Regions from separate parts of the Methylotenera sp. 1P/1 genome, predicted to be linked through region 3. Evidence: predicted binding sites of a transcription regulator. Region 3 holds the regulator's gene; each other region holds the start of a gene.

Region 1 (5,546 bases), 1.2 Mb from region 3:
TAGCGGCTATGAGAAGAAACCGTAATCAATCCCGTCAGTCTGCCACGCCCCAACCCATCCAAACTGCATTTATCGAATCGCTCGATCAGGAAGGACGTGGTGTAGCGCATGTGGATGGCAAAACTATTTTTATTGATGGCGCTTTGCCGCAAGAGCATGTCAGCTATCAATCCCACCACGTAAAACACACGTTTGAAGTGGCCAATGTGGTGCAAGTGTTTAAGCAAAGTAACCAGCGTGTCAAGCCGCAATGTCGGCACTTTGGGATATGCGGCGGCTGTAAATTGCAGCATCTGGATTTTGCCGCGCAAGTGGCCGCCAAGCAGCGCTTGTTAGAGAATGACTTCAAACATATTGGCAAGGTAAAACCAGTCAATATGCTGCCTCCGTTGTATGGTCCCACTTGGGGTTATCGTCACAAAGCGCGTTTGAGTGTGAAATACGTAGAGAAAAAACAACGCGTGCTGGTGGGCTTTAATGAAAAAGCCACGCGCTTTGTGTCGGACATGAATAGCTGTGAAGTGCTGGTGCCGGAAGTGTCGGCATTGATTCAACCCTTGCAAGAGATGATTTTGCAATTGAGCTTACGCGATAAATTGCCACAAATTGAGTTGGCGGTGGGTGAAGCCGTAGACAGTCATCCCGTCATTGTGCTGATTTTCCGCATTATGGCTGGCTTAACCAGTGAAGATGAGCAACTGCTAAAGGCGTTTGCGGACACGCACCAAGTGCAGATTTGGACGCAAACCAAAGGCCCGGACACCATCATGCCATTTTATCCTAATGCGACTCAATTAGAGGCGCATGCAAGCAATGGCTTTGGTGCACAGCTGCAATATAGTCTGCCAGAGTTTGGCCTGACTTATCCGTTTAAGCCTAACGAATTTACGCAGGTCAACCCGCAAATCAACCAAGTGATGATACGTCGCGCTATGCAGTTGTTATCACCACAGGCCGATGAAAAAATCGCAGATTTCTTCTGTGGTATTGGCAATTTTACCTTGCCCATTGCGCGTAGTGGTGCACAGGTATTGGGCTTGGAAGGGTTGGCTAATTTGGTTGAGCGTGCTAACGAGAGTGCACAGTTAAATCAAATTAAACATGTGAAGTTTGGCGTGGCTGATTTATTCAAAATGACCGAAGCTAGTTTGACCGAGCTAGGCCGTTTTGATAAATGGCTGGTGGATCCACCGCGCGATGGTGGGTTTGAGTTGGTCAAAGCAATCACGGCTGACAATGCACCTAAGCGTATTGTCTATGTGTCATGTAATCCGGCCACACTGGCACGCGATGCAGGTGTGCTAGTCAATGAAAAGGGTTATACCTTGGCTGCGGCAGGGGTTATCAATATGTTCCCCCACACTGCACATGTGGAGTCTATTGCGCTGTTTACGCTCAACGATGCTTAATACAAGCGGGGTGTAAAAAAGGCGATGCAGGTGCATCGCCTTTTGCTTGCTGCCAGCGAGCTTAACGTATCGTTATTTATCTATACTGTAGGCTGTTTTTCCACTCACTGCTAGCAGTAGCAAGCCACCGGCCATGGCAATATTTTTCAAGAACAAGACGGTTTGTATTTGATCGCCGAAATTGCTGTGGAAAATAACGGCAGCGATTACCGAGAATCCAGCTAACGCAAACGCTGCGTATTTGGTTTTAAAGCCAACAGCAATCGCCAAGCCGCCCAGCAGTTCTAGCGCGATAGTCGGCCATAACAACACGGTTGGCACACCCATGGCTTGCATATAACCGGCGGTGCCTGCCGGGTCTGAAATCTTGCCGACGCCGGCGAGTATAAAAATCAATGCCAACATCACTCTACCTATTAACTGGATGATTCCGTTCATATGCTTCTTCCTCTCTTGTTGTCATAGAAAATTGCAAAGCCATCATACGTGAACTGTTTTGGTTTGTCATATGGCCGCCCATGTGGCTAGTGCGCTGATAGTTGGCGCGCTTATTGCTGTAGCAGATTGATATTTCAATCATGAATACATCTTGAGAAGAGCCTATGCCATTATCTAAAAAATTAGCCCTGATGCTAAGTGCGGTTTGTGTGTTGTTTCCTCTGATGAGCGTTGCTGAAACCGTGGATGCCAAAGTGATTCATACCCTATGGGTGGTGATTGCAGGGGCCATGGTGTTTTTGATGCAGGCCGGATTTGCGTTGCTGGAATCCGGTATGGCGCGCGCAAAAAATACGGTGAATGTGATGATGAAAAACTACATGGATTTGTGTGTGGGCTCATTACTATTTTGGCTGGTGGGGTATGGTCTGATGTTTGGCAGCAGCCCCACAGGTTGGGTTGGCACAGATTTATTTGGTTTGGCCAGAGCCCCCGATTGGGACTTTAACTTATTGTTTTTTCAGATAATGTTTGCCGCTACAGCCGCTACGATTGTAAGTGGTGCCATGGCAGAGCGTACTAATTATGTGGCGTATTTGATTGGCACATGCGGTATGTCCGCGCTGATCTACCCCATTTATGGCGGCTGGGCATGGAATGATCATGGCTGGTTAAAACAAATGGGATTCATTGATTTTGCAGGCTCCACTGTTGTGCATTCTGTGGGTGGTTGGTGTGCATTGGCTGCGATTATGTTGCTTGGCCCACGCTTAGGACGCTTTGGTGCCAACGGAGAAGTGCGGGATTTGCCGGGCCATAACTTGGGATATGTCACCATTGGTGGCTTTTTGTTGTGGTTTGGCTGGTTTGGTTTTAACGGGGGCAGTACCCTCACGGCAGGCACAAATCTTGGGCATATTTTATTGAACACGCACATGGCAGGTGCAGCGGGTGCAGTAGGGGCATTGCTCATTAGTTATTTAATGCGCAAACCTGCGCTGATGACAAACGCCGTCAATGGCAGTATTGCAGGCTTGGTGTCGATAACTGCCGGCTGTGCCAGTATGGCGCTTCCCTATGCTGTGCTGACTGGCGCAATTGGCGGCGTGTTGTCTGTGTTAGGGGTAATGCTATTAGAACGCATGCGCTTAGACGACGTGGTGGGCGCAGTGGCGGTGCATGGATTTTGCGGAGCTTGGGGTACTTTGGCCGCTGGTCTATTCTTAATCGGCAACATGTATAACCCGCATCAAATCATGGTGCAAGTCATCGGCATCACAGCTGCATTTTTGTGGGTGTTTGTGACAGCATTTAGCATGTACTGGTTGATTTCAAAAACAGCAGGATTACGCGTGAGTGCGATGCATGAGCAGCGCGGTTTGGATATTACTGAACATGGCGAGATTGGCTATCCCGAGTTTAGTCATGCCACGGCCTATTCTTCAGATAATCTTAAATCGCTAGAGAAACTGTGATGATAGTGTTAGCGGTAAATACAATGACATACAGGTATACGCTATGGATTTAAAAACGAGGCGCAGAGCCATCTATACGGGCATGCGGCCATATTTTGATGATGCCGCACTGCTAGCGGCGATGCATTTGTGGCAAGTCAAATATTCCGATAAGCCCAAGTTTGCATTCACTGAGTTTTTATCAGAATGTTGCCAAGATAAAGATCTGCGCTCACAGCGTACGCATATCTTGAGCTCCATTTTTAAAGCGCTAGATATGCCAGAGCGAGACTTGCTGCCAGATCCCTTTGATATTGCTGAGCATCAAGTGGCCAGTTTGCCGCTGGCGGTACATGGTTGCGATGATGTCACTACGGTATTTGTACATTTGTTCCGTCATTTATTGGGCACGCTGGCCGAAAAAGAGGTGCTGAGTGTGCGTTTAGCCATACTGAATCAATTGGATAAGCTGAATTTAGATGCATTAAGAAAAGCCTTTTTAAGAGACTGGTTAGACAAGCGTGCATCGGCACTGCCTTTGAGTTATAGCCTAGAGACCATGCGGCAGATCATTAACTTTTCCTATGTGGCCATTTGCGAATCAATGGGTCCAGTGAAGGCAGATCAGTTATTGGCCAATGTCATCAAAGCATCAGAAGAATACGCAAAACAGATGGAAGTAGAGCTGCACGAGTTTCTCTAAAGCATTATGTTTACACATACACTTGTAAGGTGTTGATGTAATAGATTTTACTGGAGTGAGATGAATATCAAGTAAAATTGCGTGGATGAAATTTCTCGCCTATTTACTTAGCCTATCATTTGTTCTGCTGGGGTGCACACCTACTCAGCCTGCAAATACGCCAGCTACGATACGGATGGCTATTGCCCAAGCGCCGTTGAATTTAGATCCGCGTTATGCCACAGATGCTGCTTCCGAGCGCGTGAATCGCTTATTGTATGAACGCTTGGTCGAGTTTGATGCAAGCTCAAAAGCCGTACCTGCGCTTGCTAGTTGGCAACAACTCAGCCCGCTGCATTACCAATTTACGCTTAAGCATCAATCTGCGTTTCATGATGGCCAATTGCTCACTGCGCATGATGTGAAAGCCACTTATGCTAGTTTTCTCACCTTGCCAGATGCGCCGCATCGTGCCGAATTTGAACATATTGCACGCATAGCAGTGGTGTCTAACCAAGTATTGCATTTTTACTTGAAGCAGCCGGACCCACACTTTATTGAGAAGCTCATTATTGGTATTTTGCCGGCGACAGGCATTGCGCAAGACCATGATTTTGCCCATGCGCCCATTGGGAGCGGTCCGCTCAAGTTTGTCCGTTGGCAGAGCGCCTTAACGTTAGCACGGGTGGCAGATGGCCAGCAGATAATACTCACAGAAGTCAAAGACCCAACCGTGCGCGTGCTCAAGTTGCTGCGCGCAGAGGTGGATGTGCTGCAAGGCGATTTGCCGCCGGAACTGGTGGGCTATTTAAAGTCGAAACCGGATATTACGGTGAAATCACATGTAGGCTCGAACTTCTCTTACCTAGGCCTGAATATGCAAGACCCCGTGCTTAAGCAACTGAAAGTGAGGCAAGCGCTGGCACATGCGATTGATCGGCAAGCGATTGTGCGGCAGGTGATGGTAGACCAGACGCGCTTAGCAGAGGCCATTTTACCGCCCGAGCATTATGCCGGTAACCGTCAGTTAGCGCCGTATGCATATCGCCCTTTGTATGCAAAACAGCTGTTGCGTGAGGCAGGCATTCAGTTGCCACTCAAGCTGGTATACAAAACCTCAACCGATGCACAACGGGTACGTTTTGCCACCATATTACAAGCGCAAATGGCGCCAGCAGGCATTGATTTGGAAATCCGCAGCTTAGATTGGGGCACCTTTTTTGAAGAGATAAAGCAAGGGCAGTTTCAGGTCTATGGCTTAACGTGGGTGGGTATTAAAACGCCAGAAATCTACGCCAAAGCCTTTGCGAGCAATGCGACTCCACCGCATGGGTTTAATCGTGGCCGGTATAGTGATGTAACGTTAGACCAGCTGCTGGTAAAAGAGAGCTGGCCTGCCGTCACACAGCGTATTCATCAGCAACTGCCTTATATTCCACTATGGTACGAAGGACAGTTTGCAGCGTATCGAGCACCTGTGCGTGACTATGCTGCACAATCGGATGGTAATTGGGACGGGCTGGCAACGATTCAATTGCTTAAGTAAGCGCTACACCAAATAGC
Region 2 (5,546 bases), 330 kb from region 3:
TGCCCTCAAACTGCTTGGGGTCTACACTGTCTAAAAAGACAATGGTTTTTTCAATGCGCGCCTGCAATGCTTCAAATGTAGTTTCATTGTCTTCATAGACGGGAATATCCACGCCAGCCAGTCTGGCTGCTGCACCTTTACTCATATCGGTTGCAATTTGTACTTGGCGTTTTAGTGGATACATGTCGATAAATAAGCGCGCTTCTATCAACACAGCAGGGTCTGCTTCTTTGGCCGCCGCATATGCCTCGCCTTTTTTGAGCAACTGTGACAAGTTAGTCAGTGTTCTTTTGAGCGGGGGAATGCTGATATCGTACATGCTTAACATGGTGGTTCCTTTTCATTCATGATGGGTTGCGACGATAATACCTGTGCAAGCATGGCCTGCGTACTAAATGCCAAATATTTTTTTGGGCGCGCAATATCTCGCATTCAATCCATGTCCAATAATCGGGTTAGTATGTTGCTAATATTGAATAGTGACGCTCACGACTACATATAACGATGAATCAAGAATTAAAAGGTGATGTTTTGTTGTCTATTTACGATCGTTTGGCACAACGAAGCCAATCTACGCCAGTCACTTATATCCTGATCGCGCTCAATGTGTTGATATTTGTGGCCATGCTGGTGGGTGGCGCCGGTTTTTGGCATTCTCCCAATGATGTGCAATTACGCTGGGGTGCCAACTTTGGCCCTGCCACGCAAGATGGCGAATGGTGGCGTTTAGGCACCGCCATGTTTCTGCATTTTGGTGTGATGCATTTACTGCTCAATAGTTTGTCGTTATGGGATGCTGGTCAGTTAGTAGAGCGCATGTATGGTCGCTGGCGTTTCGTGACGATCTATTTGATTGCAGGATTGTGCGGCAATTTGCTCTCGCTGGTGATACAGGGCAATAACGCAGTCTCCGGTGGCGCATCAGGCGCTATTTTTGGTATCTACGGCGCGGCGCTGATTTTTTTATGGCGTGAACGTGCCGCTATTGCACCACATGAGTTTAGATGGCTGTTTGGCGGCGGCAGTGTATTTGCCGTGATTACCATTATCTTGGGATTTGTCATTCCTGGTATTGATAATGCGGCGCATATTGGCGGTTTTATTGCCGGGTCGTTAATGAGCATTGGTTTAGCGCAATCATTAACGGCCAGAGTCATGCCACTGCAATATCGCGGTATGGCCATCGCCGGATTGGTGCTTGCCTGCCTTGTGTTGGCCAATAATATTCCCAAGCCCAAATACCGCTGGAGTGACGAGCTGTTATTGCGTAGCGAAATCAGTGCGTTTTTGTATGAAAATCAAGCCATCAACCGCTCTTGGCTGGAAATTGTGCATGAGAGTAAGCAAGGCAACCAGTCGTTTGATGCACTCGCGAGTAAAATTGATTTTTCTATCCTTCAGCCTTATCAGGCGCATTTGGAAAAACTATCCAAATTACCGCACGACCCTGCGCTGCCGTCTGCGCAACAACTGGAAGGGTTGCTGCAATATACGGAGACTCGTAAAAAAGAGTCTGAAGCGTTGGTACAAGGATTGCGGCAGCAACAGAAGCGCGCTAAACCCTCAAGTCCCTAGCATCTGAGTTAGTCCACGCGGCGGTATTGAATGGCTTCGGCAATATGCGCAGATTGAATGGTTGGCGCATTGGCTAAGTCGGCAATGGTGCGCGCTACTTTAAGAATGCGCTGATACGCCCGTGCCGATAAGCCCATGCGATTCACCGCTGTTTTTAATAGCGTGAGTCCGGCCTCATCCACAGCACAATGCTGGTCAATGTCCAAGCTGCCTAAACTGGCGTTTGGTATTTGCTGACGCGCTAGCTGTATATTGCGTGCTTGTTCTACGCGTACACGAATGTCAGCGCTGCTCTCAGCCACTGCAGCCTGTATCATTTCATCTTCCTTCAGTGCGGGGACTTCTATCAATAAGTCTATCCTGTCCATGAACGGCCCGGAAATCTTGCTACGGTAACGCGACACCTGATCTGGCGTACAGCGGCACTGATGGTGATAGTGTCCAAGGTAACCACACGGGCACGGGTTCATGGCAGCAATCAATTGGAATTTAGCAGGAAAATCTGCTTGCCGCGCCGCGCGCGAAATCGTGATGTGTCCGCTTTCTAGTGGCTCTCTCAATACCTCGAGTACTTTGCGATCAAACTCAGGTAGCTCATCTAAAAACAATACGCCATGATGGGCAAGACTAATTTCTCCCGGTCGCGGGATACCGCCACCGCCAACGAGTGCGACGCCAGAGGCAGTATGATGCGGCGCACGATAGGGGCGCTGTTTCCATTGTTTTAACGAGTAACGGCCACTCAGCGACTGGATAGCTGCACTTTCTAACGCCTCTTGCTCGCTCATGCTGGGTAAAATGCTGGCAAAGCGGCTGGCCAACATACTTTTGCCAGTACCTGGCGGGCCACTCATCAGCACGCTATGTCCACCCGCTGCTGCAATTTCTAGCGCACGCTTGGCCCTACTCTGCCCTTTTACCTCATTAAAGTCTGGATAGCTGGCGCTTTGATTTGGTGCGTCTCCGGTGTGAGGCATCAGCAAGGTGTGATCGCTCAAGTGTGCACATACCTCTAGCAGCGATTTCGCCGGGTAAATAATCGCGTCTTTGACTAGGCTCGCTTCTTGTGCACTTATTTGGGGCAAGATAAACGCACGCTGTACATCATGCTTGCGTTGCGTCATATGGTAAGCCATCGCCAGTGCGCCGCGAATCGGCCGGAGCTCGCCAGTTAACGCCAGTTCTCCGGCAATTTCATAGCGGTTGAGAGACGCTGCAGGAATTTGACCGGAGGCAGCCAAAATGCCTAGAGCAATAGGCAAATCGTAGCGACCGCTCTCTTTCGGTAAGTCAGCCGGGGCTAAATTCACCGTGATGCGTCTGGCTGGGAACTCAAATTGTGCAGTTTGAATGGCGGCCCGCACCCGATCTTTACTTTCTTTGACTTCTGCCTCAGGCAAACCCACGATAGTAAAGCTCGGCAGCCCGTTGGCGAGATGCACTTCCACAACGACTTCCGGCGCTTCCATGCCATTTAAAGCACGGCTATACAACACTGCAAGCGTCATACGCGATTATTTTTGACTTTTTTGCAACAAATTTTCGATGGATTCCAGTTTCTTTTCCAGTGCATTCAGCTTCTCTTTCGTCTGTTTGAGTACTTCTGTTTGCACATCATACTCTTCGCGTGAAATAAGCTCCATTTTGGTGAGTGCGCCCTGAATTAGTGCGTGAATGTTCTTGTCTAGGTCGGCAATCGGACTATTTATAGTTAACTCTTTGATTTTAATAGACAAATCATGAAAAAGCTCTGAATTTAACATCGGTTTATCTCCTGAATGTGATGCATTTTAACATCGTTTATATACGGTGCAATGTGCTTATACGCATCAATATAGTGCATATATTTATTATAAATCAATAAATTAATTATATTTATTAATACAAAGCTTTATATTATTAGTATAACTATATGATTTTTATATATTTTAATTGTTGGCATGCGTTTTGCTCAAGCGTTTATGTTGTATCTTTTTTGTTGTATCTATTTTTTGTAACGAGGGGAATGAATAATGCGCAAATCAATTTTACTAACCGCTGTATTAAGCACACTTGCAATGGCTAACATTGCATACGCAGAAGAAGCACCAGCAGAAGCCGCACCGGCTGCTGCACCAGCAGAGCCAGAGTCTGCATGGACGGCGACTTCTAACATCGGTATCGTATCTGATTACTATACACGTGGTATCTCACAAAACTGGCATAAACCAGCATTACAAGGTGGTTTTGATATTGCCCACTCAAGCGGCTTCTTCGTAGGTGCTTGGGGTTCAAACGTAACACCTAACACTTTCCCAGATGCAACCGTTGAGCTAGATTTATATGGCGGCTACAGCGGTACTATCTCAGCTGTTGAAGGCTTAGGCTATTCAGCTGGCGTGATTGGTTATTTCTATCCGGGCGGTAGCTGGAAAAAATACAGAGCATCTAACGCAGTTAACCCAAATGATGTATTAACACCACGTGGCGGCCGTTGGGATACTTATGAGGCGAACTTTGGCGTATCTTACAAATGGTTAAGTGCAAAAGTATCCGTTACTTTAGGTGACTGGTTTGGCGCTGAGAAAAAAACAGGCTGGGATGGCGGCACAAGTGGTTCTACGTATGTTGAGTTAAATGCTGCTTATCCATTGCCATTTGGCGGTTTAACATTGATTGGTCACGTAGGTCATTTGAACGTAGCGGGTAAATTGAACTTGGCTTACGCTGATGGCAACGGTAACTTACCTAGTACCTCTATCAGTAACGAGACAAACCCAGACTACACAGACTGGAAAGTTGGTTTGAGCAAGTCATTCAGCATTGCTAAGTCTGAAGGTTGGAATGCAGGTGTTTATTACGTAGAAGCAAGTAACGATGACTACTGGAGCGACAGAGGCTACGGCGGTACAAGCTTTAACGGTAAAGGCACTGCTACTAAAGCACAAAGTAAAGACTTGAATGATGGTCGCTTAGTCTTTACATTAGGCCGTACATTCTAAGTAGTTAAGTTTCATTACAAAAAGGTAAGCCAAGCAACTAATTGGCTTACCGACTAACCTACCAACAGGAGAAAAACATGAAATTTGTGTCCGCAATAATCAAGCCATTTAAGCTTGATGAAGTGCGTGAAGCCTTGTCCAACATTGGTGTACAAGGGATCACCGTTACCGAAGTGAAAGGGTTTGGTCGTCAAAAAGGCCATACTGAGCTTTACCGTGGTGCAGAATATGTGGTGGACTTTCTGCCGAAAGTGAAGCTGGAAGTAGCCATTAAAGATGACATGCTAGACCAGGTTGTAGATGCGATTGAAAAATCTGCAGCGACAGGCAAAATTGGTGATGGCAAAATTTTTGTGTTCAATTTAGAACAAGTTTATCGCATCCGTACCGGTGAAACCGGTCCAGATGCATTATAAGAGGGGCATGGACATGAAAAAATTCCTTTCAGTTTTATCATTAGTAGCCGTGCTTGGTCTGGGTGCTACCCCATATAGTTTTGCAGAAGATTTGCCTGAAGCGGCTGCTGCTACAGTAGAGGCGGTTGCAGATACAGCAGCGGCTGTGGCTGAAGCGGTGCCAGCACCAGCTGCAGAAGAAGCTGCGCCAGTAGCTGAAGCCGCAGCAGCACCTGCACCAGTACCAAACAAGGGTGACAGTGCATGGATGATCGTGGCCACTATATTGGTGACATTAATGGTTATCCCAGGCTTGGCACTGTTCTACGGCGGTTTGGTACGCCAAAAAAATATGCTGTCTGTACTCATGCAAACATTTGTGATTTTCTCACTGATGGCGGTGCTGTGGACTGTATATGGTTACAGTGTCGCGTTTACTGGCGGTAGCCCATTCTTTGGCGGTCTTGGCAAAGCTTTCTTAGCTGGTGTAACACCAGAATCACTGGGAGCAACTTTCAGCAAAGGCGTGTACATTCCTGAGTACCTCTTCGTAGCGTTCCAATTAACGTTTGCTGCTATTACCCCTGCGTTGATT
Region 3 (5,546 bases):
ACGGCCAGCACCACAGCGGCATTGGCTTTGGGTGACGCCCTTGCGCTATGCGTATTAGATTTGCGTGAATTTACCGCAGAAGATTTTGCCCGCTCCCACCCTGGCGGTAATTTGGGTAGAAAACTACTCACCCGTGTAAAAGACGTGATGCGTACGGGCGATGCTATCCCCAGTGTAAAAGACAACGCCATGTTGACCGATGCGCTATTGGAAATCACCAAAAAAGGCCTAGGGTTTACTGCAATTACCAATGCGCAGCAACACCCTGTTGGCATATTTACCGATGGGGATTTGCGCCGTGCCTTCTGCAATAACGTGTCACCTAGCGATACCACCATCGCACAAGTCATGCACACGGCACCCAAAACCATCTACTTGGATCAGATGGCGGTTGAAGCAGTCGAGCTGATGGAAAATTTTAAAATCAATGCACTGATGGTCATAAATCGTCAGGGCGAACTAGTCGGCGCATTTAATATGCACGATTTACTCAAAGCGAAAGTTGTTTAATGAATCAAGACGTACTCCAACGTGCCAAGCAAATTAAATTGGTGATTTTTGATGTAGATGGCGTCATGACGGATGGCGGCCTGACCATTGGTGACGATGGCCTAGAATACAAAACATTCAACTCCCAAGATGGCTTGGGCATGAAACTGCTCAAAAACAGCGGCGTGCAAATGGCCATCATTACCGGGCGCACTTCTAAAGTGGTGACACAGCGCGCAGAAAGCACGGGCGTTGCACATTTCTACCAAGGGGTAGAAGACAAATTAGTGGCATTTAACGAGCTGATTGCCAAACTTAACTTACGCCCAGAGGAAACTGCTTTTATGGGCGATGACGTTGTAGACATGCCGCCTATGTTGCGTTGTGGCCTCAGCATTACCGTCCCCGCCGCACCAAAATCAGTACAGGAACGCGCGCACTATGTCACCACAAAAGAAGGTGGTCGCGGCGCAGTGCGCGAAGTGTGTGAGTTGATTATGCAGGCCCAAAATACATTAGAGGCACAAATGGCGCCTTTTTTTCAATGCTAAAGCCACGGATTCATGTACAACCGCCATGCTATTTTGTTCCCTCTCACGCTTGCATTCATGCTAGCGGTGATTACGTTTTGGATTAACCAGACCGTGCAAGAACAAGGCCCGAGCATTGATGGCAGCAATCGACATGATCCTGACTATAAACTACATAACTTTGTTACAACGCAAACCGACGTTGGCGGTAAATTACGCTATGTATTGGCGGCGGCAGAGATGTCCCACTTTCCGGATGACGACACCACCGTGTTACAGCGCCCGCGTTTTACACAATTTGCCGTGAATAAGCCTTACACGCAAATTCAGGGCTTGCGCGGGTATGTCTCCAGTAACGGTGAAACTGTAGAGTTTGTAGACAATGTAAAAGTAGTGCGCCAAGCCACAGCAGACAAAGGCGAAATGCAACTCACTACAGAAAAATTAACCATAGAACCGGACAAGGATTTAGCCACCACGCAAAGTCCGGTCGTGATTACGCAGGCGCCTAAAACCAAAGTCACTGCAGTAGGCATGGTGTTTGATAAAAAAAACCAAACCATGACTTTACTGAATAAAGTACGCGTGCACTATGAACGGCCTGTGCCAAAAAACAACCCCTTGGCAAAGCCAAACCAAGCAGTTAAGCCAAACCAAGCAGTTAAGCCGAATATCGACAAACGTATTAACAGCAAAACGAATAGTAAAACCAGCACCGCACGTACCAAACCAGCGGGTGTGAATAAGAAACCGTAGGGAGATTCAATGTTGAAACGTATTTACACCAGCGCATATTTACTTGGCTTACTGTGCCTGCCTTTACAGGCTTGGTCAGAGGCGGCAGACCGCGATAAGCCCATTGAGTTGGAAGCGGATACAGTCACTGTGAATGATGCAAAAAAAACCAGCACCTATACCGGCAACGTGATTTTGACCCAAGGCACATTGATCATCCATGCCGATAAACTAGTGGTACGCGAAGACAAAGAGGGCTTTCAGCACAGCACATCCACCGGTAACCCCACCACGTTTAAACAAAAACGTGAGGGCAAAGATGAATACATGGAAGGCAGTGCGCAACGTATTGAGTACGATGGCCGTATGGACAAAGTACAGCTTTATACCAAAGCCTGGGTCAAGCGTGGCGAAGACATTGTGCATGGTGATTTTATTAGTTACGACGCCAATGCCGAATATGCAGAAGTGATTGGCGGGGTAAAATCCAACACCGAAGGCGGCAATACTGGGCGTGTTAAAGCCATTATTCAACCCAAAAACAAACAACCTGCGGCCACGGCCCCTGCAAAAAATAGCACGAACACAGTACCAGTGAATAACTTAAGACTCAACAAGACACTTCAGCTTGGGTTGCAACCTAAAGAAGAGAATCAATAGTATTGAGTATTTATGAGTGAATTAATCGTCGAAAATTTAAGAAAATCGTATAGCACGCGTACCGTAGTGCAAGATATTTCGTTAAACATCCAAAGCGGTGAAATCATCGGCTTACTTGGCCCCAATGGCGCCGGCAAAACCACCAGCTTTTATATGATGGTAGGATTAGTGCCGTTAGATGCTGGCCGGATTTTGCTGAACAACAAAGATTTAAGCCGCCTGCCTATCCATAGCCGTGCGCGCATGGGGCTGTCTTATTTGCCGCAAGAACCTTCTATTTTCAGAAAAATGACCGTCACTGAGAACATCATGGCGGTGCTAGAGCTGCAAGACCTAACCGAAGAAGAGCGCGAGGCACAATTAGAATCTCTATTGCAAGAACTGCACATTGTGCATATTCGCAACAGCATGGCCGTCAGCTTGTCTGGCGGTGAACGCAGACGTGTAGAAATTGCACGTTGCCTAGCCACCAACCCAAGCTTTATTTTGTTAGATGAACCATTTGCCGGGATTGACCCGATTGCGGTACTGGATATTCAGAAAATTATCCGCTTTTTAAGCAGTAAAAATATTGGCATTCTCATTACAGACCACAATGTGCGTGAGACTTTAGGCATTTGTGATCGTGCCTATATTGTGAACGATGGGACTGTATTTGCCTCAGGTAGCCCAGATGAAATTGTAAAAGATGAAGCCGTACGCGAAGTGTATTTAGGCCGGGACTTTAGACTTTAACCACTTTGAATGCTATGAAACAAAACTTACAACTCCGCATCTCTCAAAACTTAGCGCTCACCCCGCAGCTGCAACAATCCATCCGGTTATTGCAGCTGTCTACACTGGAGCTCAACCAAGAGCTAGAAACCATCTTACAAGACAACCCATTGTTGGAGTTAGTCGATGGTGATGACGATGGTGGCGGCAGTGCAGAAGCCCCCAGCGCTGATAACAGCCAGGCCTCTAGCGAAGCTTCTGAGCAAGAGCAAGATGCCAATGTATTTGATAACGCCACCACCTCTGAAATTAGCGCGCCTGCTGAGAGCACGGCTGAACGTGACGATGAGTTAGCGCCCACTTCAGAAGAGTTCTCAGCACCTGAGTTTGAAGATGAATTTGATGAGTACGGCAGCACCAGCAACTGGGATGAAGGTGGACGCCAAAACAATTCGGACGATGATGACGGCGACTTTACCAGACAAGACACCGTTAGCATCAGCCTGCGCGATCACCTTGTGGGTCAACTGAAATTAGTGCCGCTGTCTGAACGTGACCAAACGCTGGTCTCTATTATGATTGATTGTATCAATGATGATGGTTACTTTGAGCAGTCGCTAGATGAGCTGGCAGATAGCCTGCCGCTCGAGCTTGAAATTGATATGCTTGAGCTTGAAACGGTGCTCAAGCTGATTCAAAACTTGGATCCTATTGGCGTAGGTGCACGTAACTTGCAAGAGTGCCTGTATTTGCAACTCAATGCACTAGATGCAGACACGCCCTACCTGAAACAAGCCATCGCCATTATTCAAGACCATTTACCGGTATTGGCTAACAAAGATTTTGGCAAGCTGCGCAAACTACTGAGTTGCGATGAAGCTACCTTAAAAGGCGCGCAGACGCTTATCAAACAACAAAACCCAAAACCGGGTAGCCAATTTGTGACTTTGTCGCACGATCATTACATTCAACATGATGTGATTGTGAAGAAGATCAAAGGCATTTGGGTCGCCACACTGAATGATGGCGTTATTCCAAAATTACGTATTAACCAACTATATGCGGATATTTTAAAACGCAACCGCGAAAATTCCGGGCAATATTTACAGAGCCAAATGCAAGAAGCCAAATGGATGATTAAAAACATTCAGCAGCGCTTCTCTACTATTTTGCGCGTTTCGCAAGCTATTGTAGATAGACAACGCAACTTTTTTGAGCATGGTGATATTGCCATGCGCCCATTGGTGCTGCGCGAGATTGCTGAAGAGTTAGAATTGCATGAATCCACCATTTCACGCGTGACTACGCATAAGTATATGCTCACTCCACGTGGTGTATATGAGCTTAAATATTTCTTTGGTAGCTCGGTAGCGACTGATGTGGGCGGCACGTGTTCTGCCACTGCGATTCGTGCGTTGATTAAACAGATGGTGGCCGAAGAAAACCCCAGAAAACCGCTTTCCGACAATCAAATTACGGATACGCTGGCCAACCAAGGCATTGTGGTGGCACGCCGTACCATTGCCAAATATCGTGAATCGCTCAATATCCCGCCTGCAAATTTGAGGAAATCACTGTAGGGTCACGCTAACGATTTGATTTAGCGCAAGTTTCCCTCAACTAAATTCCCATACAGGAAATTTTCTTACCGAATAGTGCAATTGGATAGTTGCAAGCCAACGCCAAAGTAGTAAACTGAAATTGTTCCGAGATGCTTTTTCTTCTTGGAGCAATTTCAAAAAGGAGCAAGTCATGAATTTACAATTAACTGGGCATCACTTAGAAATTACACCTGCGTTACGTGAGTACGTGCAAAGTAAACTCACGCGAATCAGCAATCACTTCGATCATGTGATTGATGTAAAGGTTACGATGTCTGTAGAAAAGCTCGCCCAAAAGGTTGAGGCTACACTGCATGTACCAGGCAACGATCTACACGCTGCTTGTGCCGATGAGAATATGTATAGCGCCATTGATATGCTGACGGACAAACTGGACCGTCAAGTGGTAAAACACAAAGAGAAACATGGCGATCATCACAAAACCAATGGTGCTGTGAAACATCAGAATGTTGACCAACACCAGCTTCCTAATTAATCTTTCTTTAATCTATGGCTCAAATTAACGTTGACGAGCTATTCACACAAATCCGCCGCAAGCTCAAACTACAATGGGTAGCAGGGCTTGAAGGCGGCAATAAAATACTCACCTCCGGTACTGTTACCAAACCATCCCTAGCACTTGTTGGCCACTTAAATTTTGTGCACCCTAACCGGGTACAGGTATTAGGCTGTGCTGAGATGGACTATTTACACAATCTCAGCATAATTGCCATGCAACAGGCGGTCAGTAATTTATTTGCGACTGACCTTGCCGCCGTGATAGTGGCCAATGGCGAAAAAGCGCCAGAGGAATTAT

Evidence for each region. Region 3 encodes sigma-54, which starts transcription at its own class of promoters, with help from an activator protein. Its sites were predicted from a motif close to TGGCACNNTTCCTGCT; they were not measured.
Region 1: a site for sigma-54 is predicted at 1,950-1,965, ahead of A3Q3_RS0104505 (ammonium transporter). Genes of this name have one in related genera too.
Region 2: a site for sigma-54 is predicted at 3,512-3,527, ahead of A3Q3_RS0108815 (TorF family putative porin). Genes of this name have one in related genera too.

Annotation. Positions count from the first base shown of each region.
Region 1 is NZ_ARWC01000001.1:944,299-949,844, reverse strand. It holds gene rlmD (23S rRNA (uracil(1939)-C(5))-methyltransferase RlmD) at 9-1,409, shown strand; gene A3Q3_RS0104510 (DoxX family protein) at 1,482-1,847, opposite strand; gene A3Q3_RS0104505 (ammonium transporter) at 2,012-3,322, shown strand; gene A3Q3_RS0104500 (hypothetical protein) at 3,366-4,004, shown strand; gene A3Q3_RS0104495 (ABC transporter substrate-binding protein) at 4,180-5,529, shown strand; gene A3Q3_RS0104490 (VIT family protein) at 5,522-5,546, opposite strand, start outside.
Region 2 is NZ_ARWC01000001.1:1,844,435-1,849,980, reverse strand. It holds gene A3Q3_RS0108840 (DUF1993 family protein) at 1-328, opposite strand, end outside; gene A3Q3_RS0108830 (rhomboid family intramembrane serine protease) at 505-1,575, shown strand; gene A3Q3_RS0108825 (YifB family Mg chelatase-like AAA ATPase) at 1,584-3,083, opposite strand; gene A3Q3_RS0108820 (accessory factor UbiK family protein) at 3,090-3,338, opposite strand; gene A3Q3_RS0108815 (TorF family putative porin) at 3,588-4,556, shown strand; gene glnK (P-II family nitrogen regulator) at 4,634-4,972, shown strand; gene A3Q3_RS0108805 (ammonium transporter) at 4,986-5,546, shown strand, end outside.
Region 3 is NZ_ARWC01000001.1:2,172,724-2,178,269, reverse strand. It holds gene A3Q3_RS0110470 (SIS domain-containing protein) at 1-510, shown strand, start outside; gene kdsC (3-deoxy-manno-octulosonate-8-phosphatase KdsC) at 510-1,040, shown strand; gene lptC (LPS export ABC transporter periplasmic protein LptC) at 1,053-1,775, shown strand; gene lptA (lipopolysaccharide transport periplasmic protein LptA) at 1,785-2,414, shown strand; gene lptB (LPS export ABC transporter ATP-binding protein) at 2,427-3,149, shown strand; gene A3Q3_RS0110445 (RNA polymerase factor sigma-54) at 3,164-4,708, shown strand; gene hpf (ribosome hibernation-promoting factor, HPF/YfiA family) at 4,881-5,225, shown strand; gene hprK (HPr(Ser) kinase/phosphatase) at 5,240-5,546, shown strand, end outside.